One region of the Nocardioides sp. BE266 genome, then DNA from elsewhere that is predicted to be linked to it. Evidence: riboswitches for the same ligand, from Rfam matches in the RefSeq annotation. Region 1 holds a riboswitch; each other region holds the start of a gene.
The links. Region 1 has a riboswitch for cobalamin ahead of J2X46_RS04470 (precorrin-8X methylmutase). Riboswitches for the same ligand answer to the same signal wherever they lie in the genome.

Region 1 (10,233 bases):
CCACGTCTCGCGCACCACGCTTCTCTCGTTGGTCGATGTCGCGGAGCAGCACGGCGACGGCCGGGTCCACCTCACCAAGCGGGCCAACCTCCAGGTCCGCGCCCTGCCTCTCGTCGACGGAGCCGTGCCAGCCGAGGTCGTCGAGGCGATCCGCGCGACCGGTCTGCTCCCCCACCCCGACCACGAGCTGGTCCGCAACATCCTCGTCTCGCCGCTGACCGGCCTCCACGGCGGCCGCGCCGACCTCCGCCCGGTGACCGCCGAGCTCGACGAGCGCATCTGCGCGACCCCGTCGCTCGCGAAGCTCCCGGGCCGCTTCCTCCTCGTCCTCGACGACGGGCGCGGCGACCTCGTCGATCGCTCGTGCGACCTCGGCCTCGTCGCCCTCGACGCGGAGACGGTCCAGCTGCGGATCGGCAGCACCCACTGGGGTCCGGTCGTCCCGCTGCACGAGGCAGCCGCCCGACTCACCGGTCTCGCCCGCGCCTTCCAGCAGGTCCGCGACACCGCCTGGCACGTCGACGAGCTCCCCGTCCCGCCCGCGTCGCACGACGCCAACCCGCACCTACCCGCCGCGAGCACCCCGCCGTCGTACGGCGACGTGGCGGAGGGCATCACCCACCTCGAGGTCCCCGACGGAGTCCTCGACCGCGGCTTCCTCGACGGCCTCGCCGAGCACCTCGTCGTCACCCCGTGGAAGTCACTCCTGCAGGTGGTCGAGTAGTCGCCGAGGCGCGAGCGACCACCGCTGGTTGAGGTGCGAGCGAAGCGAGCCTCGAAACCCCTCAGCCCTGGTCGTCCCGGCGCTGGCTCCCGAGCCACACGCCCGCCGCCACGGCACCCGTCAGCGCCGACATCACGCCACCCAGAGCCATGACACATCCGAGGACGAACACGACAGGTAGGCCCACCTGGTAGTCATCGACCTCGGGAGGAGGCGTCCCGTCGCTCATGAAATCCACCGTGTAGGTGCCCGACTCGAGCCACTCCCGAAGCAGCACCGCGAGCCCCACGGCGAAGAGCGCGGCGCCGCCTGCAAGCAGCATCGCAATCGTCCGCTTGAGCGGTCCGTCCATCCGTCCCCCTGTGATCGAGCGCCGACGCTAGCGGCCCGCCCGCTGCGCCGTCCCAGGAACCGCCGACCCTCAGGCGAGCGCGTAGGGCGGGACCAGCGCACCGGCAACGACGCAGACCCACCCGAGGAACAGCCACGGATAGTGCCGTCCGGTCGACGGCGACGGGCTGCGGATCTCGCGCAGCCGGCCGCGGTAGCCGATCGTCGCGAGGGCACTGCCAGCGAGCGCGAGCGGCGGCCCGATCCAGAACGCACCGAGCCCGCTGGACGCGGCGAGGTAGGCATAGAGCCCGGCCACGCCGAGGCCGGCTGCGATGAGGGGCACCGCACTGCGGAGGAGCTGGGCTCGCTCCAACCGCTTGACGGTGCGGTCGACGGGGTCCATGGCGTCCGCACCGTACCGCCCGATGGAGACTGGCCCCGTGACCCGACCCGACGCCGAGACCGCCGCCCGCTCGCTGATCGCCGAGCGTTTCCCCGAAGCGCGGCAGGCGTGGCTGGGCGGGTCCGTGGTGCTCGGCAACGCGACGGAGACGTCCGACCTCGACATCACCGTCCTGCTCGACGAGACCGAGACCTATCGCGAGTCGCTCGTGCACGAAGGCTGGCCGGTGGAGCTGTTCGTGCACACCGAGTCGTCGATCCGTCACTTCGTCGCCAAGGACCGGGCACGTCGACGACCGACGATGGCGCGCCTGGTGTCGACCGGCGTCCCGCTCGTGCCCGGCGACGGCGGCACCGCGCTCCGGGCGGAGTGCGCAGCGGCGGTGGCCGCCGGCCCCGACCCCCTCAGCGCGGAGGAGCTGACCTTCCAGCGCTACTCGCTGACCGACCAGCTCGACGACCTCGCCGGCGGAGGTTCGGCGGGTGTCGTCGATGCCGTTGCGATCGACGTGTGGCGAGGTACAGCCGAGCTCCTGCTCGCCTGCGGAGGCTGGTGGTCAGGCACGGGCAAGTGGCTGGTCCGCGAGGTGGAGGCGCTCGACGCCGCCCGCGGTACGACGTACGCCTCGCGTCTCCACGACGGGCTGCACGCCGCAGTCGCAGGCGATCCGGACGCGCTCGTCGATCTCGCGGACGAGGTCCTCGACGGGGTCGGCGGTCGGCTGTGGTCCGGCTTCCGTCTCACGGCGTCGATCCCGGACTGACGCGTGCCCTAGGCTGCCCCCGTCACGCGACGCAGGAACCCGGTGCGAGTCCGGGGCGGTTCCGCCACTGTCAGTTTCCAGACTGGAAACAAGCCAGACACTGTCCGCGCGGCGTACCTGCCGACCAGGGGCGAGAACCCCGAGGAGCCGTGATGAGCCTGCTGTCCCGTCCGACCCGACGCTTCGACTACGTCGCCGACGGCGCCGCGATCTACGACGAGTCGTTCGCGACCATCCGTCGCGAGGCCCGCTTCGACCACCTGCCAGCCGACGCCGAGCGCGTGGCCGTGCGCATGGTCCACGGCACCGGGCAGGTCGACCTCACCGACGACCTCGTCATCCACCCGCGCCTCGTCAGCGCGGCGCGAGGGGCGCTCGAGGCCGGCGCACCGATCATCACCGACGCCCACATGGTCGCCAGCGGCGTCACCCGCAAGCGGCTCCCGCGGGACAACGAGGTGCTCTGTGCGCTGCACGACCCGCGCACGCCCGACCTCGCGATGCTGATGGGCACGACCCGGTCGGCGGCAGCGTTCTCGCTCCTCGAGGACCGGCTCGAGGGCTCGGTCGTCGCGATCGGCAACGCTCCGACCGCGCTCTTCCACCTGCTCGAGATGCTGCTCGACGGCGCCCCCCGACCGGCCGCGATCGTCGGCTGCCCGGTCGGCTTCATCGGTGCCGCCGAGTCCAAGCAGGCGCTCGAAGAGGTCGACCTCGACATCCCGTACCTCACCGTCCGCGGCCGCCGCGGCGGCTCGGCGATGACCGCCTCCGCGCTCAACGCGCTCGCCCAGGAGCGGGAGTGACCGGCCGGCTGTACGGCGTCGGGCTCGGCCCCGGCGACCCCGAGCTGATCACCCTCAAGGCCGCGCGCCTCATCGAGTCGGCCGACGTGATCGCCTTCCACGCCGGCGTCGGCAAGACCTCGAACGCCCGCACGATCGCCGCCTCGCTCATCCCGCCGACGGCGATCGAGGAAGAGCTCCGCTACCCCGTCACCACCGGCGAGACCGCGCACCCGGGCGGGTACGCCGGCGCGATGGCGGAGTTCTACGAGTCCTGCGCCTCGCGCCTGGCTCTTCATCTCTCCGAAGGCCGGATGGTCGTGGTGCTGGCCGAGGGCGACCCGCTGTTCTTCGGGTCGTTCATGTACCTCCACGACCGGCTGGCCGACCGCTTCGAGACCCAGGTCGTCCCGGGCGTGCCCGCCTTCGCCGCCGCCACCGCCGTCCTCGCCTCGCCGCTCGTGCGCCAGACCGACGTGCTCACCGTGCTCCCCGGCACCCTCCCGGTCCCCGAGCTCGCCCGCCGCCTCGCCGACACCGACGGCGCGATCATCATGAAGCTCGGCCGCCGCTTCCCCGGCGTCGTCGACGCCCTCCGCCAGGCGGGTCGCCTCGAGCACGCGCTCTACGTCGAGCGCGCCTCCATGCCCGCCGAGCGCTGGATGCCGGTCGTCGACGTGGACCCAGCCACGGTCCCCTACTTCTCGTTGATCGTCGTCCCCGGCGACAGCGTCGCGTCCGACCCGCAAGGCCGCCGCGATTCTCTCGTTGGTCGAGTAGCCCGCGAGGAACGAGCGGGCGCATCGAGACCCATCCACCCACTGCGAGTCATCGGCCTCGGCCCGGGTCCAGACAAGTGGCTCACCCCCGAAGCCTCCGAGGCACTCGCCGACGTCGACCACGTCATCGGCTACGGGCCGTACGTCGCCCGCGTCCCCCAGCGTGAAGGCCTCACCCGCCACGCGTCCGGCAACACCGTCGAGGTCGACCGCGCCCGCCTCGCGCTGGAGCTGGCCGCGCAGGGCGAGAAGGTGGCCGTCGTGTCCGGCGGAGATGCCGGAGTCTTCGGGATGGCGAGTGCGGTGTTCGAGGCCGCGGCCGACCACCCCGACGTACCCATCGAGGTGCTGCCCGGCGTCAGCGCCGTCCAGGCCGTCGCCGCCAAGGCCGGCGCTCCGGTCGGCGCGGACTTCGCGGTCGTGTCGCTGAGCGACCGGCTCAAGCCATGGTCGGTGATCGAGAAGCGCCTGCGCGCGATCGCCGAGGCCGATCTGGTGCTCGCGGTCTACAACCCCGCCTCGCGCAGCCGCACCAGCCACGTCGCCGACCTGCAGAAGCTCTTCCTCGAGCATCGCAGCCCTGACACGGTCGTCGTGGTCGGCCGCGATGTCGGGCGGGCCGAGGAGTCGCTGACCGTCACGACGCTCGCCGAGCTCGAGGCCGACACGATCGACATGAAGTGCCTGCTGATCGTCGGTGCCTCCTCGACCACGGTGACCACCGCCGGCCAGGTCTGGACGCCGCGCTTCGTGGAGTCGGAGTGACCGTCCACTTCGTCGGCGCCGGCCCGGGCGCGGCCGACCTGATCACCCTGCGCGCCGCAACGTTGCTCGCGGCCGCCGACGTCGTGCTCTACCCGGGGACCTACCTCGACGCAGAGGTCCTCTCCCACTGCCCCGACGCCCGCCAGGTCGACACCCAGAAGCTCGACCTCGACCAGATCACCGCGGTGATGGTCGACGCATCGGCCGACGGACTCGAGGTCGTCCGCCTCACCTCCGGCGACCCGTCGCTCTACTCCGCCCTTGCCGAGCAGACCGCACGACTCGACGCCGCCGGCGTCCCGTGGGACGTGTGCCCGGGAGTCCCGGCGTACGCCGCCGCTGCCGCCGCCGTCGGCCGGGAGCTCACCGTCCCGCTCGTCGCGCAGTCCGTCGTACTGACGCGCACGCAGGCCCGATCCACCGCGATGCCATCGACGGAATCGCTCGCGGCCTTCGCCGCCACGAGGGCGACGCTGGTCCTCCATCTCGCGATCACGAGGACCCGCGAGCTCGCGGAGTCACTGGTGAGTGAGTACGGCGCCGACTGCCCCGCCGTCGTGGTCCACCGCGCCACCCAGCCCGACGAGCTCGTGCTGAAGGGAACCTTGGCCGACATCGCCGACCAGGTCGAGAAGGCCAGCCTGAAGCAGGCAGCCGTCATCCTCGTCGGCTGGGCGCTAGCGCGGGAGGGCGCCGAGTCCTGGCTCTACAAGTCCAACCGCCCCCGCACCTGACCCCTCACTCCGCCGGTTGAGCAGCGAGCGCCAGCGAGCGTGTCGAAACCAAGGAGCCCGCGCACCCCTCACTCGTGGAGGATGCGCTGGAACAGCAGGTGGTCCTGCCAGCGGCCAGCGAGCTTGAGGTACGCCGGCGCCATGCCGTACTCCTCGAACCCGCAGCGGCGCAGCACGGTCTGCGAGCCGACGTTGTGGACCAGCGTGCCGGCCTCGATCCGGTGGAGGCCGAGGTCGTCGCGCGCCACCTCGACCACGCGCTCGAGCGCCCGGGTCGCGAGTCCGCGACCCTGGTGGCCGGCGTCGATCCAGTAGCCGAGGTTGGCGCTCTGGAAAGGACCGCGGGCGACGTTGGAGAGGGTCATCCGGCCGACGAGGTGGCCGTCGAGCGTGATCACGAAGGGGTGCTCCTGGCCGAGCGCGTGGCGCTCGACCTGCCCCGCGACGACACCCGCCTGGTGCTCGAGCGTGAAGAACGACTCGTCTCGAAGCGGCTCCCACGGAGCCAGGTGCTCACGGTTGGCCACGACCAGCGCGTGCAGGGCCGCGACGTCGTCGGCCTGCACCAGCCGCACCTCGAAGGACGGTTCGGGCACGTGGCGACGTTACCGCCAGCCACCTCCGCGACCTCTCCGCCACCTCGCCGGTTGAGCAGCGAGCGAAGCGAGCGTGTCGAAACCAAGGAGCCCCGGACCCACAACGGGATCCGGGGCTCCTGGAGCAGTACGTCAGGCCTGCTGACCCAGCGCGAACTGGATGTTGCCGTCCTCGTCCACGCCCCCGTCCAGCACCATGCCGTCGAGGACCTCGGCAGCGTTGGCGTCGACCCAGACGGTCGCACCGTCCTGCTCGATCACCTCGTCGCCGGCGGCCGCGTGGTCGGCGGGACTGACGGACAGCGACTGCCCGTCGGGCTCGGTCGCGATGCGGACGCCGGACATCTCCGGCACTTCCTCCGCGAGCTTGTTGACGATCTCGGTCACGTTCTCGGTGAGAGCAAGCATGGCTCTCCTCCCGTATGGCGAATGTGTCCCCTCCACCATTGCGAAGATCGCCCGCGCACTCAAACCGAGGGCCTCGACGGCGCAGACAATTGACCTCTTTGGGAACTGGGAGCGCCCGACGCCCGGGACTAACGTCGGCCCCACCCAATGCCGCGTACCGCGGCGCTCGTGACGCCCCGCCCAGCACCTGCTCCTCGACGCCCCCTGTCGCCCGGACCGACACCGTCCGAGCCCGAGGAGGGTCATCAATGAGCATCGACGTGGAGACGCTGCGCTCCCAGACCAGGGGAACGGTCACCGGACCGTCCGACCCCGACTACGACGCCGCTCGGGCAGTGCGCAACGGCATGATCGACAAGCGGCCGGCTGTCGTCGTACAGGCGGCCAACGCCGGCGACGTCATGGGCGCCGTACGCTTCGCGGCCGACAACGGCCTGACGGTCGCCGTCCGCGGAGGCGCCCACAGCGTCCCCGGCTTCGGTACGGCGGACGGGGCCGTGGTCGTCGACCTGTCGGCGATGCGCGGCGTGCGCGTCGACCCGACGACCCGCACGGCCCGGGTCGGCGGCGGCGCGACCTGGGGCGACCTGAACGCGGCGACGTACCCCTTTGGGCTTGCCGTGACGGGCGGCATCATCTCGACCACGGGCGTCGGCGGACTCACCCTCGGTGGCGGCATCGGCTACCTCTCGCGCGGCCTCGGGTTGTCGCTGGACAACCTGCTCGCGGCCGACGTGGTCACGGCCGACGGCACCTTCCACCTCGCGAGCGAGAAGGACGACGCGGACCTGTTCTGGGCGATCCGCGGCGGCGGCGGGAACTTCGGGGTGGTGACCTCCTTCGAGTTCCGGTTGAGTCCGGTGAAGGACATCTACGGAGGGCCGATGTTCTTCGAGCTCGATCGGGCCGGCGACCTCTTCCGCTTCTACCGAGAGTTCATCGCGGACGCGCCGGAGCAGTTCGGCGGCTTCCCGGCCTACCAGATCGCGCCGCCCCTGCCGTTCATCCCGGAGGAGCGGCACGGCACGACGCTCGCGCTGTTCGTGGCGTGCTGGGCGGGCGACCTGGACAAGGGCGAGCAGGTGCTCAAGCCCCTCCGTGACCTGGCGCCGACGGTGGCCGAGATGGTCGGCCCGATGCCCTACCCGGCGCTCAACATGGCCTTCGACGACCTCCTGCCGGCGGGCCTGAGGCACTACTGGAAGGCCAGCTTCGCCACGGAGCTGACCGACGAGGCGATCGACGCACACGTCGAGCACGGGGCGAAGGTGCCGGCGATGACGTCGACGATGCACATCTACCCGATCAACGGCGCCTGCCAACGGGTCGAGTCGGACGCGACGGCCTTCGCCTACCGCGACGCCAGCTTCGCGACCGTCATCGCGGGCATGTGGCCGGACGCAGCGGACGACGAGCAGAACACCGCGTGGGTGCGCGACTACTACGCCGCGATCGCGCCCCACTCCGACGAGGGCGGCTACATCAACTTCATGGCCGACGACGACCAGGAGCGGATCCGCGTGAACTACAAGGGGAACTACGAGCGGCTCCAGCAGGCCAAGACGAAGTACGACCCCGGCAACCTGTTCCGGCACAACCAGAACATCGCTCCGGCCTGAGGCCGGCCTCGCTCACTCGGCGGGGCGCTCCTGCGGCTCGAGGTGCGTCTCGTCGATGGAGGCGAGCTGCTCGGTGAGGAGTCGTCGCATCTGGTCGCGCTGCTCGGTCGCCATCTGCCGGAGCGACGCGACCTCGGCCTCGAGGGCGGCCTTCTCGTCGGCGAGCCCCGACAGGGCCGTCGTACGTTCGCTCTCGAGGCCGGCAGCATGCTCCGACCTGGCGTTGGCCAGCTCCGCCGCGACCCGGTCCGACTCGGTGCGGCTGGCCTGCGCGGCCTCGTCGGCCGACGCCCGCGCCTCGTTCACCAGCGACTCGGCCTCCGCCCGCGCGTCGGCGACGAGCTGGTCGGCCGTCATCGCAGCGAGCTCGAGCGTGCGTGCCGCGGACGCGTCTGCCTGGGCAGCGGGAGTCGGTACGGCGCGGGGGCTCTCGGCCGATGCGTCCGGCGCGAAGCCCGGCGCGGACGTGGCGTCCTCGTGCGGGAAGTACTCGGAGCTCGACATGTGTCCTCCACGGGTGCGTGCGTGCCTGTGCACCAGTGTGGGGGCTCAGGGTCCTGCTGTCGCTACTGGTCCACCTTTTTGGCGGCTGTGGTCAGGTGCCGTCCTCGGTCAGGGTCGTCACCGGCAGCCAGTCTGCACCCAGCAGCTCGGCGAGGTCGGTGAGGCCGGAGGTGTCGCTGCCCACGGTGTCGGAGGCCGCGGCGATCCGCTCGACCATCACCTTGCCGACCTGCTCCTCGACGGTGCCCTCGGCATAGGCGATGTGCCACGGCGAGACCTGGTGGTCGCGGTGCGTGCGGCCGGTGACCTGACGCCCGGCGATGCCGGAGAAGCGGGCCTGGTGGAAGACACCGACCCGCGGCTCGGTGCTCGCGGTGCGTCCGTCGGCGAGGGTCTCGCCGGCGTGCAGGCTGATCGAGGCGACGGTGGTGAAGACGCAGACCTTCGCCTGCCCGGTCTGGAACTTGAGCCGCTCGGCCTCCGGGTCGAACCGATCGCGGCCGTAGATCGTGGCGACCTCGATGCCGGAGTCGCGCAGCCGGTCGGCGATCGGGTCCGCGGCCGTGGCGACGAACTCGACCGAGCACGCCACCTGTCGCTCCGCCTCGACCTGCTGGGCGATCCAGGCGACCGTCGAGTCGACGCGAATGAGCCCGGCCTTCTGCCGGAAGCGCAGGAGCGCGGCCCGCCCCTTCGCGACGTTGCGACCGCGCCGGGCGATGTCCATCTCCCGGCAGAACTCGCCCCACTCCGCTTCGTACGCCGTCCGCTCCGCCGGCGACAGCGCCACCGGCATCCCGGAGATCGGCACCGCTCCCCACGGGGCCGCGCGGTGCAGCATCGCCGGCGGCCGCTCCTCGTCGAGCCAGCCGCGCACGAGCTTGAGGTCCGCAGCTCGCCGGGCGGGATCGGTGGTCCACGCCGCGCCGTACCGTCCCCGCTCCACCCCGACGCCGTGGCGCTCGAGCGCGTCGGCGTACAGCTCGCCGGGCTTCGTGGCGCTCGTCCACTCCTTTATCGACTCGCCGAGGACCTGCGCATAGGCCGGCGCGAGGTACGGCAGCTCGAGCGGCGTGTGCCCCGGCGTCGCGGTGGTCGCGATGACGAACGGCGCCGTGTCGTGCGGCTTCCCGTGCCCGGAGATCCGCGCCCACAGCTTCCACCGCTTCGTCGTCGTACGACGCAGGGCGTGGGCTTCGTCGGCGATGATCACGTCCCAGGCGTGGTCCTTGACCTTCTCCAGCCGGTCCCACGTGATGACGACCCACTCCAGGCCGCCGTCGCCCAGCGCCGTGATCGTGCGGCACCAGTGGCCGATCGTGATCGCGGCCGGTCCGCGACGACCAGCACTCTTTGCGCGCCTCGAATGTCACCGACCGCGTTCGCGCCCAGGACCGCGGAGATCGTCTTGCCCACCCCGGGCTCGTCAGCGAGCAGGAACAGCCGCCCACCCGCCTCCGCGCGTGCCGCGATCGCATCTGCTGCTTCGAACTGGATCCGTCTGGGCTCGAGCGCATCCGTAGGCTCGGGGTTCGGCGCCGGATCGCCGGGGTTGAGGGAGTTCTCGATGAACCGCCCGAGCGTGTGGGGCCCTGGTGCGTACGGCTTCAGGTGCTCGGGAAGTCTTCTGCCGACGTATAGATGGGTCTTCACTGCCGGGTGCCAACTCGCGCCGTCGACCTGGGTCCCGTACGGCACATCCAGCACCCACACCGGCTCGCCGCGCCCGGCTGTCGGCAACGGTCGCGGCTGCGTGGTGCGCCTCCGGCGCGGGGGCACGCTCCGTCGACGACTGCTGGATCGTCGGGAGCTGGCCACCT
Region 2 (10,233 bases), on a different contig from region 1:
ACACGCTGGGGGACCGGGCGATCGCCGACCTCGCCGGCGGGCTGGCGCGCTTCAACGATGCGATCGACGAGGCCATCGAGGCGGCCGGGAAGTAGCCCGGCCACTCACTCGTCGAAGAGCCGGTCCTCCGCCTCGACCGAGGTGACCTCGAGCCGCAGGGCGAGGACCAGCTCGGGCGCGAGGTTGAGCCGCATCAGCATCGCCTGCACCTGCGGGAGCACCCAGCTGTAGGACTGCACCGCGACCCGACCTGCCTCGCTCTGCACCTGGATCCACACGACCGGGTTGCCCTCCCGGTCCGGGAGCCAGTGGGCGCCGATCACCCCCACCGCGCCGAGCGACGCGACGATCGGCAGCATCGCCGCGTCGGCCGCCCGCTTCAGCTGCGCGTCGTCCACCTCTCCACGCTAGCCCCGCACCTGAAGCCCGGTCAGGGGGTGACCGGTGGCACGAACTCGAAGGTCGTGCCGAGGAGCCAGAGGAGCAGCAGCACCACCGGCAGGTGGAAGAGGAACTGCAGGAACGTGAATCCGACGAGGTCGCGTGCGCGGACCCCGAGCACGGCGAGCAGCGGCAGCATGAAGAACGGGTTGACCAGGTTGGGCAGTGCCTCGGCGGCGTTGTAGATCTGCACGGTCCAGCCGAGGTTCATCCCGACGTCGGTGGCCGACTGCATGACGTACGGCGCCTCGACGAGCCACTTGCCGCCGCCCGAGGGGACGAGCAGGCCGAGGAGCGCGGTGTAGAGCGCGATCACCACGGCGAACGCACCGCCTCCACCGATGCTGGTGAACAGGTCGGCGAGGTGTTCCGACACGGTCACCCCACCGCGACCGTCGGCACGGGTGAGGACCGCGGCCATGGCGGCGTACAACGGGAACTGCACGAGCACGCCGGCGGTGGTCGGGACGGCCTTGGCGACCGCGTTGAGGAAGCCGCGCGGGGTGCCGTGGAGGACGAGGCCGAGGATCAGGAAGACCATGAGGTAGCCGTTGAGGCTGCTGATCACGCTGAGGAACGGCAAGGTCGCGAACTGCTGGACGAGCCAGCCGAGGGTGAGCAGGCCGACCAGGACAGGCAGCACGCGGGAGTACTCCAGCCACTCGCCGGGACGGGTGCGCTCGGCCATCGGCGCGACGTCGTCGGAGAGGTCGACGCCCATGTCCTCGGCGGTCCTGATCGCCTTGCCCTGCGGCGCCGACGCCCACGCGATGACGACGCTGAGCGCGATCAGGATCGCGGCCATGACGAGCGACTGCCAGGTGAGGATCGTCGTGCCGAAGTCGAGCACGCCGGTGATCTCGAGCAGCTCCGGCGGCAGCGACGCGGGCGTCGCCTGGAGCTGGGCGGCCGACGACGAGAGGCCGAGCGCCCAGACGGCACCGAGGCCGAGGTACGCCGCGGCACCGAGCGCTCGGTAGTCGGTGCGCAGGTCGGGGCGGCGTGCGATGGCGCGCGCGAGCAGGCCGCTGAAGACGAGGCTGAGGCCCCAGTTGAGCATCGACACGAGGCACGACAGCAGGGCGACGAAGGCCACCGCGCCGCGCGGGCTGGACGGGTAGAGCGCGATCCGCTCGATCACCTTCGCGACCGGCGGCGAGGTCGCGACGACGTACCCCGTGAGCACGACCATCGCCATCTGGAGCGTGAACTGGGCCAGGTCCCAGAAGCCGCCGCCGAAGGTCTCGGCCACCAGCACCGGGCTGGAGCCGTTGACCATCGCGGCCACCGACACCAGCACGACGCCCGCGAGGGCGAAGACGTAGGCGTCGGGGAACCACTTCTCGGTCCACGCTGCGCTGCGCTGGGCGAGGCGGGCGAGGCCGCGTTCCTCGTTCGTACCCGAGATGGTCGACATGGCTCACGAACGTATCGGGCTGCTGCCCCGCACGCGTCGGGGGGTGGAGGATGGCGGCCGTGAGCACGGTCTTCCGCAACGCGACGGTCTTCGACGGGCACTCCTACCTCGGCGCGGTCGGCGACGTCGTCGTCTCAGGCGGCCGGGTGGTGGCCGTTGGCGAGGACGTCGCGCCGGCGGGGGCGGGGGTCGTGGACGTCGGGGGAGCGCTGCTGCTGCCCGGCTTCACCGACGCGCACGTGCACCCCATCCAGGGCGGGCTCGAGCGGCTGGCCTGCGACCTCAGCGGACTCCCGGTCGACGCCGCGGCCTACCTCGCGCACATCAGGGAGTACGCCGCCGCGCACCCGCAGCTGGACTGGATCCAGGGTGGCGGCTGGGCGATGGCGGCCTTCCCCGGCGGCCTGCCGACCGCGGCCGAGCTCGACGCGGTGGTGGCGGACCGGCCGGTCGCGCTGGTCAACCGCGACCACCACGGCATGTGGGCCAACAGCCGCGCCCTGGCGCTCGCGGGCATCACCGCGGCGACTCCGGATCCCGCCCACGGGCGCATCGAGCGCGACGCCGACGGGACGCCGTCCGGGATGCTCCACGAGGGTGCGATGGACCTGCTCTCCGGCGTGCTCCCGGAGGCCGACGACGCGCAGATGTACGCCGGTTTCCTCGAGGGCCAGCGGTACCTCCACTCCCTCGGGATCACCAGCTGGCAGGACGCGATCGTCGGTGCCTACTCCGGCATGCGCGACGCCGGGCCGACCTATGCCCGGGCGGCTGCGAGCGGCGACCTGACCGCGACCGTGGTCGGTGCGCTCTGGTGGGAGCGTGACCGTGGGATCGAGCAGGTGGCCGACCTGGTCGCCAAGCGCGGGGACTTCTCCCGCGGCCGGTTCGCCGCGACGGCCGTGAAGATCATGCAGGACGGCGTGGCCGAGAACGGGACGGCTGCGCTCGTCGAGCCCTACCTCGACCGGTGCGGGCACGCGACCGGCAACTCGGGCATCTCCTTCGTCGACCCGGCCCGGCTGCCGTCGTACGTCTCCCGGCTGGACGGGGAGAGCTTCCAGGTGCACTTCCACGGGCTGGGCGACCGTGGCGTGCGCGAGGCGCTCGACGCGCTCGAGGGCACCGACCCCGCGCGGCGGCACCACGTCGCGCACCTGCAGCTGGTGCACCCCGACGACGTCGCCCGCTTCGCGCGGCTCGGCGTCGCCGCGAACATCCAGGCGCTGTGGGCCTGCAACGACGACCAGATGACCGAGCTGACGATCCCGTTCCTCGGGCCGGAGCGGGCGGGGCGGCAGTACCCGTTCGGCGACCTCCACGCCGCCGGCACACGCCTGGTCGCCGGCAGCGACTGGCCGGTGAGCACTCCCGACCCGTTGGCTGCGATCCACACCGCCGTGCACCGGACGTCGTACGGCGACACGGGGGTTGCGGGCACCGAGCCGTTCCTGCCCGAGCAGGGCCTCCCGATCGAGGTGGCGTTCGCGGCCTACACCAGCGGCTCGGCCTGGGTGAACCACCGCGACGACGCCGGCACGATCGCCGTCGGCGCGGTGGCCGACCTCGTCGTGCTCGACGCCGACCCGTTAGTGACGCCCGACGAGATCGGCGCGGCGCGGGTCCGCTCGACCTGGATCGACGGGGAGTGCGTCTTCGAGGCCTGACCGGTCACGCCCCGTCGTGCAGCCGGCGGGTCCAGGCCGGGTCGTAGTCGGGGTGCGTCCCGTAGCCGACGAGCAGGATGTGGCCGGCACCGCGACGTCCGGCCGGGACGGGGGAGGCGCCTGCGCGGCTCACAGGACCACCGCATCCGGCGTGGGACGGAACGGGGACCGGCGCAGGCTCTCGGGGAGGTCTGCGACGCCCGGCCCTCCGGCACCGACCCAGTCGGCGATCGCCGAGGTTTCGTGCCGTCCGTTGAGCCGGCCGAGCCAGACGGGGCGGGCGCCCGAGCGTCGGGCCTCCCGCGACGGGCTGACCACGACGACGTCGGAGCGTTCGCAGGGTCCGAGGCAGTCGGTGACCCGCAGCGTCGCGCGGTCGCCGAGCATCGTGCGCAGGGCGTCGAGCCGGGCGGCGTGGTCGACGCCGGGTCGCTTCTTCGTGGTGCCGCAGCAGCAGCCGCGGCAGACCGTGACGGTCGGGCGGTCGCCCGTGGGCAGGGGTGCGTCCATTCGTGCAGCGCTCCATCTCTCGTGGAATCGTCAGGTGTGCATGGGACGCAGGCGGTCTCCTGACTCCTGGGTCGAGCGCTGTTCCCGGCCTTCCCGGACCTGACGGTCCAGTGGCGTCGTCGGGCGCAGCTCCCCAGTCACAGTGGCGAGGACCGTGTCGGGCTTGCACCGACTTCCCGGTCTGCGTCTCGCGGGGAGTCTACGGGCGGTGCCGGGCGACGAGCTGCAGGAGGGTCGCGTGGGTCTCGGCATCCGCGGCGGCGACGAGACCGGGGCCGGTGTGGACGGGTGCTCCGTCGAAGTCGCTGACCACGACGCCGGGCGCTGCCTCGCACAGGGCGATGCCCGGCGTGAAGTGCAGGCTGCCCTCGAGGCGACCGTCGGTGACGTACGCCAGTCGCCGCCCGGCCGCCACCCAGGCGAGTGCGAGCGTGGTGGACTCCACCCGCGGCGCGAACGTCGCCCGGAAATCGGGGTCGGCGGCGAGCTGGGCACCGACGAACGGGCGGTCGAGCGGACCGTCGGCGTTGATGTTCACCAGTCGGTTGGCGGGCGCAGCGTGCTCACGGCCCAGGACGCCGAAGGCACCGTCGTCGGCCCAGTAGACCTCGCCGCTCGGCGGGTGGGCGACCGCCGCGACACTCGTCGAGCCGCCGACGACCAGGGCGACGTTGACCGAGAACAGGGGAGTGAAGGCGGCGAAGTTGAGGGTGCCGCACAGCGGATCGACCAGCCAGGTGCGGTCCCGCGCACCGCTCACCTCGCCCAGCTCCTCGCCGACGAAGGCGTCGTCGGGGCGGGCGGCACGGATCACGTCGAGGATCGCCTGCTCGGCCTCGACGTCGGCGGCGGTCGCGAAGTCGGTGGCCGACTTGGCCTGTCGGGTGAGCTCGGAGCCGTACATCCGCTGCAGCACGGCCGCTCCCGCACGCGCCGCGCGGACGGCGACGTCGAGGTCGGTGTCGCTCACGTGCCGCAGAAGGTCTGGTAGCCGGTGCCGAAGGACTCCGGCGCGGGCTCGGCGAAGCGCTCCTGCCCCGGGCGGACGTCGTACGGCTGCGAGAGGACGTCGAGGAGCTGGTTCAGCGGCGCGAGGTCGCCGTCGGTGCCGGCCGCCAGCGCCTCCTCGACGAGGTGGTTGCGAGGGACGTAGGCCGGGTTGACCCGGTCCATCGCCGCCGCGTCGGGGGAGAGCGCCAGCCAGCGCTCCGCCCAGGCGTCGTACGCCGCCAGGTCGAGCACGAGCCCACGCGCGGGTGCGGCGTCACCGCGGGCCGCGTCACCGAGGCCGCGGAAGAACGACGTGTGGTCGACGTGGTTGTCGCGCATGAGCGTGACGAGGTCGGCCACGAGCGCCGAGGTGACGGCGTCGGCCAGGCCCTCGGGCAGGCCGAGCTTCGCGTGCATGCCCGCCTTCCACGCGTCGGAGTAGAGGTCGCGGAACTTCTCGAGCGAGGCCACGGCGAGGGCCACCGCGTCGTCCTGCTCGTCGGCGAGGAGGGGGAGGAGCGCCTCGGCGAAGCGGGCGAGGTTCCACTCCGCGACGACCGGCTGGTTGCCGTAGGCGTAGCGGCCGCCGGTGTCGATCGAGCTGAAGACGGTCGCCGGGTCGAAGGCGTCGATGAAGGCGCACGGGCCGTAGTCGATGGTCTCGCCCGAGATGGTCATGTTGTCGGTGTTCATCACGCCGTGGACGAAGCCGACGAGCATCCACTGGGCGACCAGCGACGCCTGGGCTGCCACCACGGCCTCGAAGAGGGCGAGGTGGGGCTGCTCGGCGTCGGCCGCCTCGGGATGGTGCCGCGCGATGGCGTGGTCGGCGAGCCGGCGGAGCAGGTCGAGGTCGTCGGTGGCGCGGGCGTACTGGAAGGTCCCGACCCGCAGGTGGCTGCTCGCGACCCGCGCGAGGACGGCGCCGGGCAGCACGACCTCGCGGTGCACCTCGCGGCCGGTCGCGACGACAGCCAGCGACCTGGTCGTGGGGATGCCGAGGGCGTGCATCGCCTCGCTGATTACGTACTCGCGCAGCATCGGGCCCACGGCGGCGTAGCCGTCACCGCCCCGGGAGAACGGCGTACGGCCCGAGCCCTTGAGGTGCAGGTCGCGCAGGCGCCCTTCACCGTCGCCGAGCTCGCCGAGCAGCAGCGCGCGGCCGTCTCCGAGGCGCGGCGAGTAGCCGCCGAACTGGTGGCCGGCGTAGGCCTGGGCCACCGGGGTCGCGCCCTCGGGGACGCGGGTGCCGGTCAGCAGCCCGACGCCGTCGGCGGTGCGCAGCCAGTCGGGGTCCAGGCCGAGGTCGCTCGCGAGGGCGTCGTTGAGCACGAGCGGGCGCGGCTCGGGCACCTCGGCGGCCTGCCAGGGGAGGGCCAGCTCGGGGAGGTCGTCGGCGTACTGGTGGCCGAGGTCGACGGCCGGGACCACGCGCGTGTTCACGTCGTCGACGATACGGGCCCCGGCGTAGCAGGATCGCGCCATGTCGTCAGATGCCCCTCCGGCTCGCGGCCGCTGCCTGTGCGGTGCCGTGGCGTACGCCGTCACCGGGCCGCTGCGGCCGGTGGTCAACTGCCACTGCGAGCGGTGTCGCCGGTTCACCGGGCACCACATGGCGGCGACGTCCGCCGCGCTGGCCGACCTCTCGCTCACCGACCCCGGTGGCGACCTGGCCTGGTACGCCGTCGACGGCGCGGCGTACGGCTCCTGCCGCCGGTGCGGGTCGTCGTTGTTCTGGCGAGCCGACGACGCACCGGAGCGGTGGTCGATCTGCGCGGGCACGCTGGACCCGCCGACGGGGCTGACGACAGTCGAGGCGTGGTGGGTGTCGCAGGCCAGCGACTACGCGACGCGGCCCGACCTGCCCGAGCGCGCCACCGAGTTACCCAGCGTCTGATCCAGCGTCTGAGGCAGCGTGGTCAGGCGCCGCCGGCGGGCAGCGCCTCGAGCATGATCTCGGGGTTGTCGCGCGCGGTGACCTGGGCACGCCACTGGTCGACGAACAGCGCGAGGTGCGTGCCGTCGCTGCGCTGGAGGACCTCGACACCGCGCTTGCCGGCGAGGGCGGCGGCGCCGGCGGCGTCGGTGCGGCGGGCGACCTGGTAGTCGAGCCGGGAGAAGCGGATGGGCGAGTTGAACTCGTTGGTCATCCGGTCCTCGACGACCTCGAACTGCATGGGGCCGACGGCGGCGAGGACCGGGTTCTGGTCGCCGCGCAGGTCGGAGCGCAACACCTGCACCACGCCCTCCTGGTCGAGCTGCTCGATCCCGCGGCGGAACTGCTTGTAGCGACCGATGTCGCCGGCGCTCGCGGTCACGAAGTGCTCGGGCGCGAAGCTCGGGACCGGTGGGTACTCGATGGCGTCGCCGACGTACACCGTGTCACCGACCCGCAGCGCCTGGGCGTTGACGAAGCCGATCACGTCGCCCGGCTCGGCGGTCTCGATCACGGTCGTGTCGCGGCCGAAGACCGACTGGGCGAACTTCGTGGTGAAGGGGCGGCCCGTCGTGGCGTGGGTGACGACCATGCCGCGCTCGAAGGTGCCGGACACGACGCGGGCGTAGGCGAGGCGGTCGCGGTGGGCGTTGTTCATGCCGGACTGCACCTTGAAGACGAACGCGCTGAAGTCGTCGTCCACCTCGCGCACGGTCCCGTCGACGCCCGCGGTGGGGCTGGGGTCCGGGGCGATGTCGAGGAGCAGGTCGAGCAGCTGCGCGACGCCGAAGTTCTGCAGGGCCGACGCGAACATCACCGGGGTGGTCTCGCCGGCGAGGAAGCGGGCCTGGTCGTGGTCGGCCTCGTCGAGGGTGAGCAGCTCGTGCTCCTCCTCCGCGACCTTCCACTGGTGGGCGTCGGTCTCCTCGACCTCGTCGGGCGCCATCCGCTTCTCGGGTGCGCGCGTCGCGCCGCCGGCGGTGCGGGTGTACTTCACGAACTCGCCCGTACGGCGGTCGATCACGCCGCGGAAGTCGCCCGCCTCGCCGACCGGCCAGGTGAGGGGAGTGGGGCGGAGCTTGATCTTCTCCTGGATCAGGTCCATCAGCTCGAGCGCCGACAGGCCGGGGCGGTCCCACTTGTTGATCACCGTGATCACCGGGATGCCGCGGAGCGCGCAGACCTTGAACAGCTTGAGGGTCTGCGGCTCCAGGCCCTTTCCGGCGTCGACCAGCATGACCGCGGAGTCGACGGCGGAGAGCACCCGGTAGGTGTCCTCGGAGAAGTCACTGTGGCCGGGGGTGTCGACGAGGTTGATCACGTGGTCGCGGTAGACGAACTGCAGCGCGGCCGAGGTGATCGAGATGCCGCGCGCCTTCTCCATCGCCATCCAGTCCGACACGGTGGCGCGGCGGTCGCCCTTGCCGTGGACGGCTCCGGCCTCGGTGATCACCCGCGCGTGCAGCGCAAGCGCCTCGGTGAGGGTCGACTTGCCCGCGTCGGGGTGGCTGATGACGGCGAACGTACGGCGGGGGCGGGTGTCGGGCACTGCGTGAATCTACCGGCGAAGGGCCCGCATCACCGACTTCGCGATGGGGCACGATGGCGGCGTGAAGCCACGCTTCGTGCTGCACGACCACCGCAAGCCCCGACCGCACTTCGACCTGCGGCTCGAGGAGGACGGCGTGCTGCGGAGCTGGGCGGTCCCCAAGGGCCTGCCCGACGATCCCGCACACGACCGCCTCGCGGTGGCCGTCGACGACCACGAGCTCGAACACGTCGACTACGAGGACGAGCACAAGTCCATCGCCGACGACGGCACCTGGGAGGAGCACGACCGCAACGACCGGCGCCTCGTCTTCACCCTCCACGGCCGCTCGGGGTCACGCCGCTACGCCCTCATCCACACCGGGGACGAGCAGTGGCTGCTGCACCTCCTGAAGGACCAGGGGCGGTAGATGGACCTCCAGGACTACCGGGATGCGCGCCACCGGAGACTCGTCGAGATGGCGACCGAGCTCGGCGTGCCGGCGGACCGCGCCGCGGCGGTGGTCGACCGCGTCATCGAGGACCAGCGACGCCGCATCCTGCGCTCCGCCGACCCCGACCAGGTCGTCGTACCCGCTCTGCGGGAGGAGGTGCTCGGTCGGCGGTCCCGCGGCCCCTTGCTCGCCGTCGTCGTGCTCGTCGCCGGCGTCGCGGCGGCCTTCGCGGTCGCGATCCTGACCGGACCGCCCGACCGCGAGAAGGTCGAGCGGACGTCCGCGACGGTGCCTGCTCTCCTGGGCCTCACCTCCGCCGAGGCTGTGAGCGAGCTGGGCCGCGCCGGCATCTCGTCGCGGGTCGACCCGGTGCCCCAGTGTGATCCGGCCGGGCAGGTGCTGGGGTCGGTGCCACCGTCCGGCGACACGGTCCGGCTCGACGAGGTGGTGGTCGTCATGGCGACGGCGACCCCGTCGTGGAACTGCCCTGCCGACTCCGCCGCACGCGCCCAGGCGTGGGCCTTCCTGCGCTTCCTCGTCTCCGGCTCGGCCAGCCCGCGCCTCGCACCCGAGGTGCGGCTCTACGTCGACGGCAAGTCGGCCGGGACGGCCGACGGGACCCACGCGGCCGCCGCGCCCGACTGGCGTTGGCGCGTGCGCGACCCCGTCGTGGCCTACGCGGTTCGCCCCGTCGCCAACGACCTCGGACAACCGGTCGTCTCGATCACCAGCGGACCACCACCGCCCACCACCTGCGGCCTCCCCACGACGATCCCCGCCGGTGTCGCTGACGCCCCTACCCGGGTCGTGCTCACGGTCAGCGGTGCCGGCCCTGGCGATGGACCGGATCCAGGGTGCCAGCTCACCATCGACCTCTTCGAGGACGACCACGGAGGCATCGTGGTCGTCTCGCTGACCTTTCCGGGCGGCAGTCGTCTCGGTCCGCCGGCCTGGGTCCTGGCCCGCGACGACCGGGACGCACTCGACGACTGACCGCTGGCGTGCACGGTGGGTGGTCGAGACCGGCTACGCACGAGCGCGGTATCTGTGACGCGCTGTGTACGTCACCACGACCGCAATCGGCTTCGGGCCCACGTGCCGTCATCAGCACGAGCCGCACCTCACCCACCGACAGGCCCTTGGTTTCGACACGCTCGCTGGCGCTCGCTGCTCAACCAGCGGGGGAGCGACTGGCGCTCGCTGCTCAACCGGGGGGCGTGTGGCACGGGCGGCGGGCGAGGACGTACGCGACCAGCAGGAGCCAGAGGCACCAGAGGACGTAGCCGGCGA
Region 3 (10,233 bases), on a different contig from region 1:
CGTCGCCGCGCGCGGACTGGCCGTGGTCTCCGACGACGGCGCCCTCGGTGCTGCCGTCGACAACGCGATCGCCGCCAACCCCGACGTCGCCGACAAGATCCGCGACGGCAAGGTCGCCGCGGCCGGTGCGCTCATCGGAGCGGTGATGAAGGAGATGCGCGGCCAGGCCGACGCCGGTCGGGTGCGCGAGCTGATCCTGGAGAAGCTGTCCTGATCCTTCCTGGGGGCCCCCTACTTTGGTCTGATTCGGCCGCCGATCGCCCGGTCTAGACAACTTGTTAGGGTCGTTGCGAGTCACATTGGTCACATCACCAACCAACGCTCGCAGCACGGGGGACTGGGCGGCACCTGCCGTCGTGGGGTCCTCGGCGAGCGGGAAGGAAGTCATGCACCATCGCATTCGACCCATCCGATCGGCCGCGGTCGCACTCTCGACCGTGGCGCTCGGAGCCGGCGTACTCGCTGCGCCTCCGGCGTCCGCCGAGCCGACGCCCGCCCTCCGCGCGGCGAAGGCCGCGGGAGGCACCGACAGCACGCCGTCGACGATCGCAGCGGAATGGATCGCCGGTGAGCTCAGCAACGGCCTCATCGTCGGCAAGTCCGGACCGGACTTCGGCCTCACCATCGACACCGGGATGGCGCTCTCGACCGTCACCAGCCAGGGCGGCACCGTGACCGCCATCAACAACTCCCTCGAGCCGCGCATCGCCGAGTACGTCGGTGACGGCACGAAGGAGTCCTACGCCGGTCCGCTGGCCAAGGCTGCGACGTTCGCCCGCACGGCGAAGAAGAACCCGATCAGCTACGGCGGGATCAACCTAATCGCCCGCCTCGAGGAGCGGACGGCCAACGTGCCGGCCGACCCGGCTGCCGAGCCGCAGGCCGCGGCGATCGCCGGCCGGATCTTCGACAAGTCCGAGTCGGGCAACAACGCCAACGTGGTCGGTCAGTCCTACGCCGTCCGCGCACTGACGCTCTCCGGCTCGACCGAGGCCGGCGCCGCCCGCGACTTCCTGCTCAAGCAGCAGTGCGCCTCGGGCTACTTCCGCGCAGGCTTCGACAAGGCCGACGTGCCGAGCCAGTCGTGCACGGAGGGCGTCGCCGGCAGCGAGGCCGACCCGGACGCCACCGCCCTCGCGGTGATCAACCTCATCGAGTCGGGCGACAAGAGCCCGGCGGTGGTGGGGGCGCTGGCCAAGGCCGGCACCTGGCTCGCCGACCGGCAGCGCGGGAGCGGCGCGATCCGTGCCGCGGCGCCGATCAGCCAGATCAACACCAACTCGACGGCCATCGGTGGCTACGCGCTGGGCCTGCTGAAGAACCGCGACGCCGCCCTCAAGGCCGCGCTCTGGGTGCGCAAGAACCAGCCGGTCGACAAGTACAAGTGCCGCACGGCGCTGACCAGGGACACCGGTGCGGTGGCCTACCGCAAGGACCGCGTCAAGGCGTCCAACGTCACCGGCATTCCCGCCGAGGCGCGTGACGAGTGGCGTCGTGCGACGGCCCAGGCGATCCTCGGCCTGCAGTTCGCCCCGGCGAGCAAGGACAAGCTCAAGATCGTCTCGGTGCGCAAGCAGGCTCGCGCCGGCGAGCGGGTCCAGTTCCGCGTGTACGGCCTGGCTCCGAGCGAGAGCGCCTGCATGCAGGTCAAGGGTGACTTCCTGCGCGTGAAGGGCAAGAAGTCCGGCGACAAGATCGTCCGCAAGCTCCAGCTCCCCGCCGGCAACCAGCGGCGCGTCGGGCTCGTGAAGACCTCGGACGACGAGGCACGTACGTCGCTCCGGGTCCGCAACTGACCCACCAGCACCACCTGATGCACCCTGCTTCGGCCCGGCGTCCCGAGACGCCGGGCCGAAGTGCGTCCCGGAGCGCGCCGGGGTTACGCTTCGCACGCCGCACCCGCCCGGGTCGGCACCACACACGCCCGAGCTGGGGAAAGCCGGTCCGACACCGGCGCTGACCCGCAACCGTGGGCACGGGAGCGATCCCGTGCGAGCCGGAACACCCGCCTCGACGCGTCTTGATCACCATCGCTGTCGAGGAATGCAGCGGGTAGACGGTCCCGACCGGCGCCCTCGCTGTCGCAGCGAGGGAAGGGACCATGAAGCTCCTCTCCGGACTGGCCGCCGTCGCGCTGGCCGCCACCACTCTCACGCAGCCGGCATACGCCGCGCCGCTCCCGACCAGCCCGACCGCCGACCGCGCGGTCCAGGCCGGCGCCACCTGGCTGAGCGGCCAGCTCACCAACGGCCTGGTCTTCAACGACCAGTTCGGCGGCTTCAACGACTACGGCCTCTCCGCCGACTTCGCCTTCGCGCTGAAGGCCGTGGGCAAGGACGCCACCGCGTCGAGCATCGTCGACGCCATCGAGCCGGTCTCTGACTCGTGGGCGACCGGTGGCACCTTCGCGCCCAACCGTGTGTACGCCGGCAGCCTCGCCAAGCTGGTCAGCGTGGCGCAGGCGACGGGCAAGGACGCCACTGACTTCAACGGCACCGACCAGGTGACGCGCCTGGAGGACCTGGTCTCCTCCTCCGCGCCGCTGGTCGGCCGCCTCGAGGACGCGGGCGTCGACACCAACGACCCCTTCGACTCCGACTTCGTCAACGTGATCGGCCAGTCGTTCGCCGCGCGGGCGCTGACCACCGCGGCCTCAACGCGCGCCGCCGATGCGACGACCTTCCTGCTCGACCAGCAGTGCGACGCCGGGTTCTTCCGCGCCCAGCTCAACGGCGACAAGGCCGACACGCAGCAGGGCTGCACGAGCGCCGACACCGGCAGCGTCGACACGACCGCACTCGCCGTCATCAACATCCTGGACACCCCCGGCGCCTCCCGGACCGCGCGCGGCGCGGCCGCGCTCGCCGCGGACTGGCTGAAGGGCCAGCAGGCCGCCGATGGCTCGTTCAGCGCGGGTGCGTCCGAGGGCTACAACGCCAACACGACCGGCCTCGCCGGCTGGGCCCTGTCCCGCGCGGGTGAGTCGGCAGCGGCGGCGAAGGCGGCCACCTGGCTGCGAGCGGTGCAGATCGCCGACCTTGCCGCGTGCGCGACGAAGCTCGCGGCCGACAACGGTGGCGTGGCCTACAAGCCGAGCATCCTCGCCGCCGCCCGCACCAGCGGCATCGCCGCGGCCGCGCGCGACCAGTACCGCCGGGCCACTGCCCAGGCGCTCCCGGCCCTGGCCAGTGCTCCGGCCGCGAACGGCACGCTCGGACTCTCCGCCCCGGCCTCCGCGGTCGAGCGGAGCACCGTCACGGTCAACGTCACCGGCCTCGGCCAGGGCGAGGCGGCCTGCGTCACCCTTGGCTCCGTGGCAAAGCCCGTCACCGGCACCGGCAGCACCGTGCCGGTGTCCTTCGACCTGCCGGCCGGTGTCGGCGCGCGTACCTTCACGCTCACCACCCTGTCCGGTGCGTCGTCTGCCACCACCGCGGCCACGGCCACCCCGCCGACCGTCGGCAAGCTCGCCGCGGCCAGGGTGGAGAAGGTCACGAGGAACCGCTTCACCCTCTCGGTCGCGTGCGAGTCGAACGTCGCCTGCGCGGGAACGCTCAAGGTCCGCTCGGCCGGCAAGGTCAAGCTCGCCAACGGCAAGAAGCGCGAGCTGCTGCTGGCCAAGAAGGCCTACACCGTGACGCCCGGTACGACCGCCGACGTCACGCTGAAGCTCACCAAGGCCGCCCGTTCGGCCTTGGGCACGATGCGCCTGCGCGTCGTCGCCGTCCAGCGGACGTCGGGCGCCGAGCCGGCCAGCACGAAGTTCTGGCTGAAGCGCGCGTGATCTCGACCCAGGCTCGCGCACACCGGATGCTGCGCCCCCTCACCCTCCTGGCCGCTGGTCTGGTGGGCGGGGGAGCGACTCTGTCCCTCTCGCTGGGGCTCGCACCGACGGCCTACGTCGCGTCTGCGGGTGCGGCTACCTGCACCTCGTCGGGAGGTGTCAGCGTCGTCGTCGACTACCGCGAGCTCGGCGGGAGCACCGTGACGACGTGCGCGCCGGATGGTGGCGGCAAGAGCGCGGCGGCGGTCTTCGCCTCGGTGGGCGTCAGGATCAGCTACGCCACCCGCCAGCCGGGCTTCGTGTGCCGCGTCAACGACGTACCTGCCAACGACCCGTGCGTGAACGCCTCGCCCGCCAACGCCTACTGGGGCCTCTGGTGGTCCGATGGCTCGTCGGGCTCGTGGACCTACGCGTCCTCCGGCGTGGGCGGCCAGACCGTCCCCGCCGGAGGTTCGGTGGGCTGGGCGTGGCAGCAGGACCGTGGCGGCTCTCCCGCCGCACCGTCCGTCGCCCCACCGGTCGCGCCGGCCTCGCCGAGCCCGACGTCCTCGCCCACGTCGTCGCCCACCTCGTCCCCGACCTCGTCGCCGACGAACCCGGGCTCGGGCTCGGGTGGGTCCGGAGGGTCCGGCGGCACGGGTGGCGGCAAGGGCGGCGGCAGCTCGCCGACCTCGTCACCGAGCCCGTCGACCTCGCCCTCCGGGACGCCCAGCAGCACCCCCTCCGAGTCGCCCCTGGCCAGTGAGTCTCCCAGCGACTCACCGTCCAGCAAGCCCTCGAAGAAGCCCACCAAGGGCAGTGAGTCTCCCAGCGACTCAGCGTCCAGCGACCCCTCGGACGAGCCGTCCGTTGCCCTTGAGTCTCCCAGCGACTCAACGCCCAGTGCGTCCTCCGAGGCAGGCGGGCCGGAGGCCGACGAGCCGACCCGTATCCCGGCGGCGGTCACCTGGGGCATCGTCGGACTGGTCGCCCTCGCCGGGGTGGCGAGCGCGGTGGTGGCGCGCCGGCGACGGGGATCCTCGGCGCCGTGACCGGATCGGCGTCGTCCGTGTGGGGACTGCCGCGTGACCTGCACCCGATCGCCTGGTGGACCTGGGCGATCGGGCTGGCCACGGCAGCCTCGCTGACCACCAACCCGCTGCTGCTGCTCCTGATCATGGGCTCCGCGACGGTGGTGGTCATGGCACGACGCTCGGGCCACCCGTTCGGTCGCTCGTTCCGGCTCTACGCCCTGCTCGCGGCGGTCACGATCGTCGCCCGGGTCGTCTTCCGCATCCTCTTCGGCGGCCAAGCGGTCGGCCACGTGCTGCTCGACCTCCCGGAGGTCCCGCTGCCGGACTGGGCGGCCGGGATCCGGCTGCTCGGCCCCGTCACCAGCGAGGCGCTCCTCGCCGGGTTGTACGACGGCCTCCGGCTCGCCGCGATCATCCTCTGCGTCGGGGCGGCCAACTCGCTCGCCAACCCCAAGCGGCTGCTCGCCTCGGTCCCGCCCGCGCTCTACGAGATCGGCACCGCGATGGTCGTCGCCGTGACGATCTTCCCGCAGCTCGCCGACAGCGCCCGCCGGGTGCGGGCCGCGCAGGCCCTCCGCGGGGGTACGACGACCGGCGTGGGCCGGCTCCGGCGCTTCCTCGTGCCCGTCCTCGAGGACGCCCTCGAGCGGTCGCTCGCCCTGGCGGCCGGCATGGACACCCGCGGCTACGGACGTTCCGGTGGCGCCACCCTGCGCGAGCGATGGACCACCGGGTCGCTGCTGCTACTCGCCCTCACCGGCATCTGCGTCGGCACCTACGCCTGGCTCGACCCGACCGCGCCGCGTCTCCTCGCGATGCCGATGCTCGGGGCGGGTGTCGTCGCGGCAGTCGTCGGCCTGAGCAGCGCAGGCCGACGGGTCCAGCGCACCCGCTACCGCCCCGACTCGTGGCGCACCCCCGAGCTCGTCACCGTCGGCGTCGGGCTCGCGGTCGCCGTCCTCGGCTGGTGGTTCGGTCGCAGCCAGGTGGCCGTCGCCTACCCGGCCGTCGACGTGACGCCGTACCTCTCCCCGCTCGCCCTCGCCGTCGGTCTGCTCGGCCTCGTCCCGGGCGTGGCGACGCCGGTGCCGTCGACGGCGCTGGTCCGTGAGGTGGCCGCATGATCGAGCTGCGCGGGATCGGGTTTCGCTACGACCGGCACGAGGTGCTGCGCGACGTCGACCTGACCCTCGAGGAGGGCGAGCTGGTGCTCGTCTCCGGGCGGACGGGCGTCGGCAAGTCCACGCTGCTGGGCGTGGTCACCGGTCTGGTGCCGCGCTTCACCGGCGGCGAGCTCACCGGCGACGTGCTGCTCGACGGCACCAGCATCGTCGAGCAGCCGCCGCGGGAGCGCGCCCACCTCGTCGGCTACGTCGGCCAGGACCCGCTGGCGGGATTCGTGACCGACACGGTCGAGGAGGAGCTCGCCTACGGCATGGAGCAGCTCGGCATCGCGCCCGAGACGATGCGCCGCCGCGTCGAGGAGACGCTCGACCTGCTCGGCATCGCCGACCTGAGGGCGCGCGACCTGCGCACCCTGTCCGGTGGGCAGCAGCAGCGAGTGGCGATCGGCGCGGTCCTCACCACGCACCCGCGGGTGCTGGTGCTCGACGAGCCGACCTCGGCGCTCGACCCGACCGCCGCCGAGGACGTTCTCGCCACGATCACCCGCCTGGTCCACGACCTCGGCCTCACGGTCCTGCTGGCCGAGCACCGGCTCGAGCGCGTGGTGCCCTTCGCCGACCGGATCTGCCTGGTCACCGGCGACGGCGGCATCCGCGTCGACCGTCCCGCGGTCGTGCTGGCCGACTCGCCGGTGGCCCCGCCGCTCGTCGAGCTCGGCCGCCTCGCCGGCTGGGAGCCGCTGCCGCTCACCGTGCGCGACGCGCGTCGGCACGCCAGGTCGCTCCCCGCCCTGACCGCGCCGGAGCAGATCGCCACTGACCCGGGGGACGCCGTCCTCGAGGGCCGCGGCCTCACCGTCGTCCACGGCGCGACCGTCGCGGTGCGCGAGGTCGACCTGACCCTGCGCGCGGGCGCCGTGACCGTGCTGATGGGCCGCAACGGCTCGGGCAAGTCCAGCCTGATCTGGGCCCTCCAGGGGTCCGGGAAGCGTCGCGGCGGCACGCTGAACATCGCCGGCGACGATCCGGCATCCCTGTCCGCGGCCCAGCGTCGTACGCACGTCGGGCTCGTGCCGCAGACCGCTGCCGACCTGCTCTACCTCGAGACCGTCGCCGAGGAGTGCGCCGCGGCCGACAGCGGCGCCGACGTCGCCCCGGGCACCTGCCGCGGCCTGCTCGACCGACTGGCTCCCGGGATCGGCGCCGACGGCCACCCGCGCGACCTGTCCGAGGGTCAGCGGCTCGCGCTCGCGCTGGCGATCGTGCTGACCGCGCGACCGCCGGTGGTGCTGCTCGACGAGCCGACCCGCGGCCTCGACTACGCCGGCAAGGCCGAGCTGGCCCGGATCGTCGCCGACCTCGCGTCGGACGGTCGGGCAGTGCTGCTGGCGACCCACGACGTCGAGTTCGCCGCCCACGTCGCCGACGAGGTCGTGGTGATGGCCGAGGGCGAGGTCGTCTCCCGCGGCACGCCGCGCCGCGTGCTCGCCGAGTCGCCGTCGTTCGCGCCGCAGGTCACCAAGGTCCTCGGACCGCCCTGGCTCGTCGTCGAGGAAGTCGCGGCCGCGCTGGTCGGGGCCGAGCGATGAGCCGCCCGGTCGCCCTCCCGATCGGCCCCCGCACCGCCGTCGTACTCACTCTGGCGTCCGCCGCCGGGCTGATGATGCTGTGCTGGCCGTTGCTGCTCGACGCCCAGCCCGGGCAGCGCGTCGAGCCGCCCTTCATGTTCCTCGCGCTCCTGCCGCTCGTGATGGTGGTCGTGCTCGCCGAGATGGGGGAGGGCGGCATGGACTCGCGCGTCCTCGCCGTCCTGGGCGTGCTCTCGGCGATCAACGCGGTGCTGCGCGGGCTCGGCGCCGGTACGGCCGGCATCGAGCTGGTCTTCTTCCTGCTGGTGCTGGGCGGTCGCGTGTTCGGCGCGGGCTTCGGCTTCGCCCTGGGCTGTACGTCGCTCTTCGCCTCGGCGCTGCTCACGGCGGGTGTGGGCCCGTGGTTGCCGTTCCAGATGATCTGCTCGGCCTGGGTCGGGATGGGTGCCGGGCTGCTCCCGCGCCGCGTCGGTGGCCGGGCCGAGATCGCGATGCTCGCCGCCTACGCGGTGGTGGCGTCGTACCTCTACGGGCTCCTGATGAACCTCAGCTCGTGGCCGTTCACGCTCGGCATCGTGGTGCCCGGGCACGAGGGGTCGCTGGCCTACGTCGCCGGCGCGCCGGTGCTGGAGAACGCCCACCGCTTCCTCGTCTACTCGCTGCTCACCTCCACCGGCGGCTGGGACACCGGGCGGGCGATCACCACGGCCGTGGCGGTCGTGGTCCTCGGCCCGGCGATCCTGACCACGCTGCGCCGCGCCGCCCGCCGCGCCGTCGTACGACCCGGTACGACGGTCCCGGCGGCCTCGACGGCACGATCCGCCACCTGACCGCCGACGACACGTCACCCGGAGGTCGCCCTCCGGCCAGCCCGGCCGACGAACCTCAGGGGACGTGGAGACCTCTCGGCGGGTGCTGCTCAAGGGTGGCCTGGTCGCCGCCGGCGTGACGTTCCTTCCCGGCATGACCGGGCCGCCCCTCGACTTCCGGCCCAGCGCGGCTGCCGGGACACCGCGCGAGAACCCCTTCGCGCTGGGGGTCGCGAGCGGCGATCCGTCGCCCGACGGCTTCGTGCTCTGGACGCGGCTGGCGCAGCTCCCGCTCGCCGACGACGGCCAGGGCGGGATGGGCGACGCGGTGCGCCAGGTCGAGTGGCAGGTGGCCACCGACCGACGGTTCCGCCGCGTCGTGCGCCGCGGGGTCGTGTCCACCGGACCGGAGATCGGGCACTCGGTGCACCTCGAGCCGTCGGGCCTCGAGCCGGACCGCGAGTACTGGTACCGCTTCCGGGTCGGTCGGCACCTCTCGCCCGTCGGCCGCACAAGTACGGCGCCCAGCCCGGCCGTCGTACCTGCTGCGCTCTCCGTGGCCTTCGCGTCGTGCGCGCAGTGGGAGCACGGGTACTTCACGGCCTACCGCCGGATGGCCGAGGACCAGCCCGACCTGGTGCTGCACCTCGGCGACTACCTCTACGAGTACGACCCCGGCTTTGAGCCGGCGAAGAGCGGCAACGTCCGTGAGCACCGTGGGCCGGAGACGGCGACGCTGGCCGACTACCGGCGACGGCACGCGCAGTACAAGACCGACGAGGACCTCCAGCTCCTCCACCGCACCGCGCCGTGGGTGGCGGTGTTCGACGACCACGAGGTGACCGACAACTGGGCCGGTGACCGGCCGGGGTCGTCGACCGTCGGCGGCCCGTTCGACCAGCGCCGCGGAGCCGCGCTCCGGGCGTACTGGGAGAACATGCCGTTGCGACGCTCGGCCTTCCCGCAGGGCACCGGCATGACGGCGAACCGGCGCTTCGGCTGGGGTCAGCTCGCGACCTTCCACGTGCTCGACACCCGGCAGCACCGCGACCCGCAGGCGTGCGGGCCCGACGCGATGGGCACGTGCGACGAGACGTGGGTTCCGGAGCGGTCGATCCTCGGTGCGCCGCAGGAGGCGTGGCTGGACGCCGGGCTGCGGGAGTCGGCCGCGACCTGGGACGTGCTCGGGCAGCAGGTGCCGTTCGGCCGGCTCGAGCTCAGCCCGGTCGAGATCGGGCGGCTGTCGATGGACAGCTGGGACGGCTACCCGTCGTGCCGCGAGCGGGTGATCGGGTCGCTGGCGCAGGCCACCAACCCGGTCGTGCTGACCGGCGACGTCCACGACGCCTTCGCGACCGAGGTCTGGGCCGACCACGAGGACCCCGACTCGGTCGTCGTACCCGAGCTGATCTGCACGTCCGTCACCTCCAACGGCGACGGTGAGGACTCACCCGACGGCAGCTACAAGTGGGCGCGGACCAACCCGCAGGTGCAGTTCTGGAACGACCTGCGCGGCTACGTGAGTCTCCGGTTCACGCCCGAGGTGCTGACGGCCGACTACCGGAGCCTGCCGTTCGTGCGGGCGCCGGGCGCGCCGGCGTTCACCCGGGCGTCGTTCGCGGTCGAGGCGGGCTCGCCGCGCCTCCACCAGACGGGTGCGCTGCCGCTCGCGGATCTCTGACCCTGGGCCTTGAGTCTCTCAGGGACTCACGGCGCAGGATCAAGGCTGGACGACGATGATCCGGTCGTCGTCGGGCGTCGGATTTCCGCGCCCGTCGCGGTTGGACGTCGTCACCCAGATCGAGCCGTCGGGCGCCGCCGCCACGGTCCGCAGGCGGCCGTAGTCCTCGGTGAAGTACGCCGTCGGGCGTGACGCCTTGCCGGCCGCGGAGACGTCGATCCGCCACAGCCGCT

Region 2: it holds a riboswitch for cobalamin, as region 1 does, so the genes downstream of both, J2X46_RS21990 ((2Fe-2S) ferredoxin domain-containing protein) here and J2X46_RS04470 (precorrin-8X methylmutase) in region 1, are expected to answer to the same signal.
Region 3: it holds a riboswitch for cobalamin, as region 1 does, so the genes downstream of both, J2X46_RS21765 (hypothetical protein) here and J2X46_RS04470 (precorrin-8X methylmutase) in region 1, are expected to answer to the same signal.

Annotation. Positions count from the first base shown of each region.
Region 1 is NZ_JAURTI010000002.1:28,717-38,949, reverse strand. It holds gene J2X46_RS04490 (nitrite reductase) at 1-724, shown strand, start outside; gene J2X46_RS04485 (hypothetical protein) at 786-1,076, opposite strand; gene J2X46_RS04480 (hypothetical protein) at 1,146-1,460, opposite strand; gene J2X46_RS04475 (nucleotidyltransferase domain-containing protein) at 1,498-2,223, shown strand; cobalamin riboswitch at 2,217-2,347, shown strand; gene J2X46_RS04470 (precorrin-8X methylmutase) at 2,376-3,029, shown strand; gene J2X46_RS04465 (precorrin-2 C(20)-methyltransferase) at 3,026-4,552, shown strand; gene J2X46_RS04460 (SAM-dependent methyltransferase) at 4,549-5,286, shown strand; gene J2X46_RS04455 (GNAT family protein) at 5,355-5,882, opposite strand; gene J2X46_RS04450 (Fe-S cluster assembly protein HesB) at 6,015-6,290, opposite strand; gene J2X46_RS04445 (FAD-binding oxidoreductase) at 6,539-7,909, shown strand; gene J2X46_RS04440 (hypothetical protein) at 7,922-8,413, opposite strand; gene J2X46_RS04435 (hypothetical protein) at 8,505-9,626, opposite strand.
Region 2 is NZ_JAURTI010000010.1:29,746-39,978, reverse strand. It holds gene J2X46_RS22015 (MarR family transcriptional regulator) at 1-95, shown strand, start outside; gene J2X46_RS22010 (hypothetical protein) at 105-398, opposite strand; gene J2X46_RS22005 (TIGR00366 family protein) at 431-1,858, opposite strand; gene J2X46_RS22000 (amidohydrolase) at 1,918-3,525, shown strand; gene J2X46_RS21995 (hypothetical protein) at 3,530-3,658, opposite strand; gene J2X46_RS21990 ((2Fe-2S) ferredoxin domain-containing protein) at 3,655-4,035, opposite strand; cobalamin riboswitch at 4,088-4,216, opposite strand; gene J2X46_RS21985 (inositol monophosphatase family protein) at 4,235-5,005, opposite strand; gene J2X46_RS21980 (protein adenylyltransferase SelO family protein) at 5,002-6,468, opposite strand; gene J2X46_RS21975 (GFA family protein) at 6,509-6,922, shown strand; gene J2X46_RS21970 (peptide chain release factor 3) at 6,945-8,510, opposite strand; gene J2X46_RS21965 (DNA polymerase ligase N-terminal domain-containing protein) at 8,572-8,919, shown strand; gene J2X46_RS21960 (PASTA domain-containing protein) at 8,920-9,936, shown strand; gene J2X46_RS21955 (DUF4386 family protein) at 10,148-10,233, opposite strand, start outside.
Region 3 is NZ_JAURTI010000009.1:134,370-144,602, forward strand. It holds gene gatB (Asp-tRNA(Asn)/Glu-tRNA(Gln) amidotransferase subunit GatB) at 1-214, shown strand, start outside; gene J2X46_RS21760 (terpene cyclase/mutase family protein) at 438-1,796, shown strand; cobalamin riboswitch at 1,889-2,028, shown strand; gene J2X46_RS21765 (hypothetical protein) at 2,102-3,784, shown strand; gene J2X46_RS21770 (hypothetical protein) at 3,811-4,815, shown strand; gene J2X46_RS21775 (energy-coupling factor transporter transmembrane component T) at 4,812-5,921, shown strand; gene J2X46_RS21780 (ATP-binding cassette domain-containing protein) at 5,918-7,510, shown strand; gene J2X46_RS21785 (ECF transporter S component) at 7,507-8,340, shown strand; gene J2X46_RS21790 (alkaline phosphatase D family protein) at 8,405-10,000, shown strand; gene J2X46_RS21795 (PQQ-dependent sugar dehydrogenase) at 10,040-10,233, opposite strand, start outside.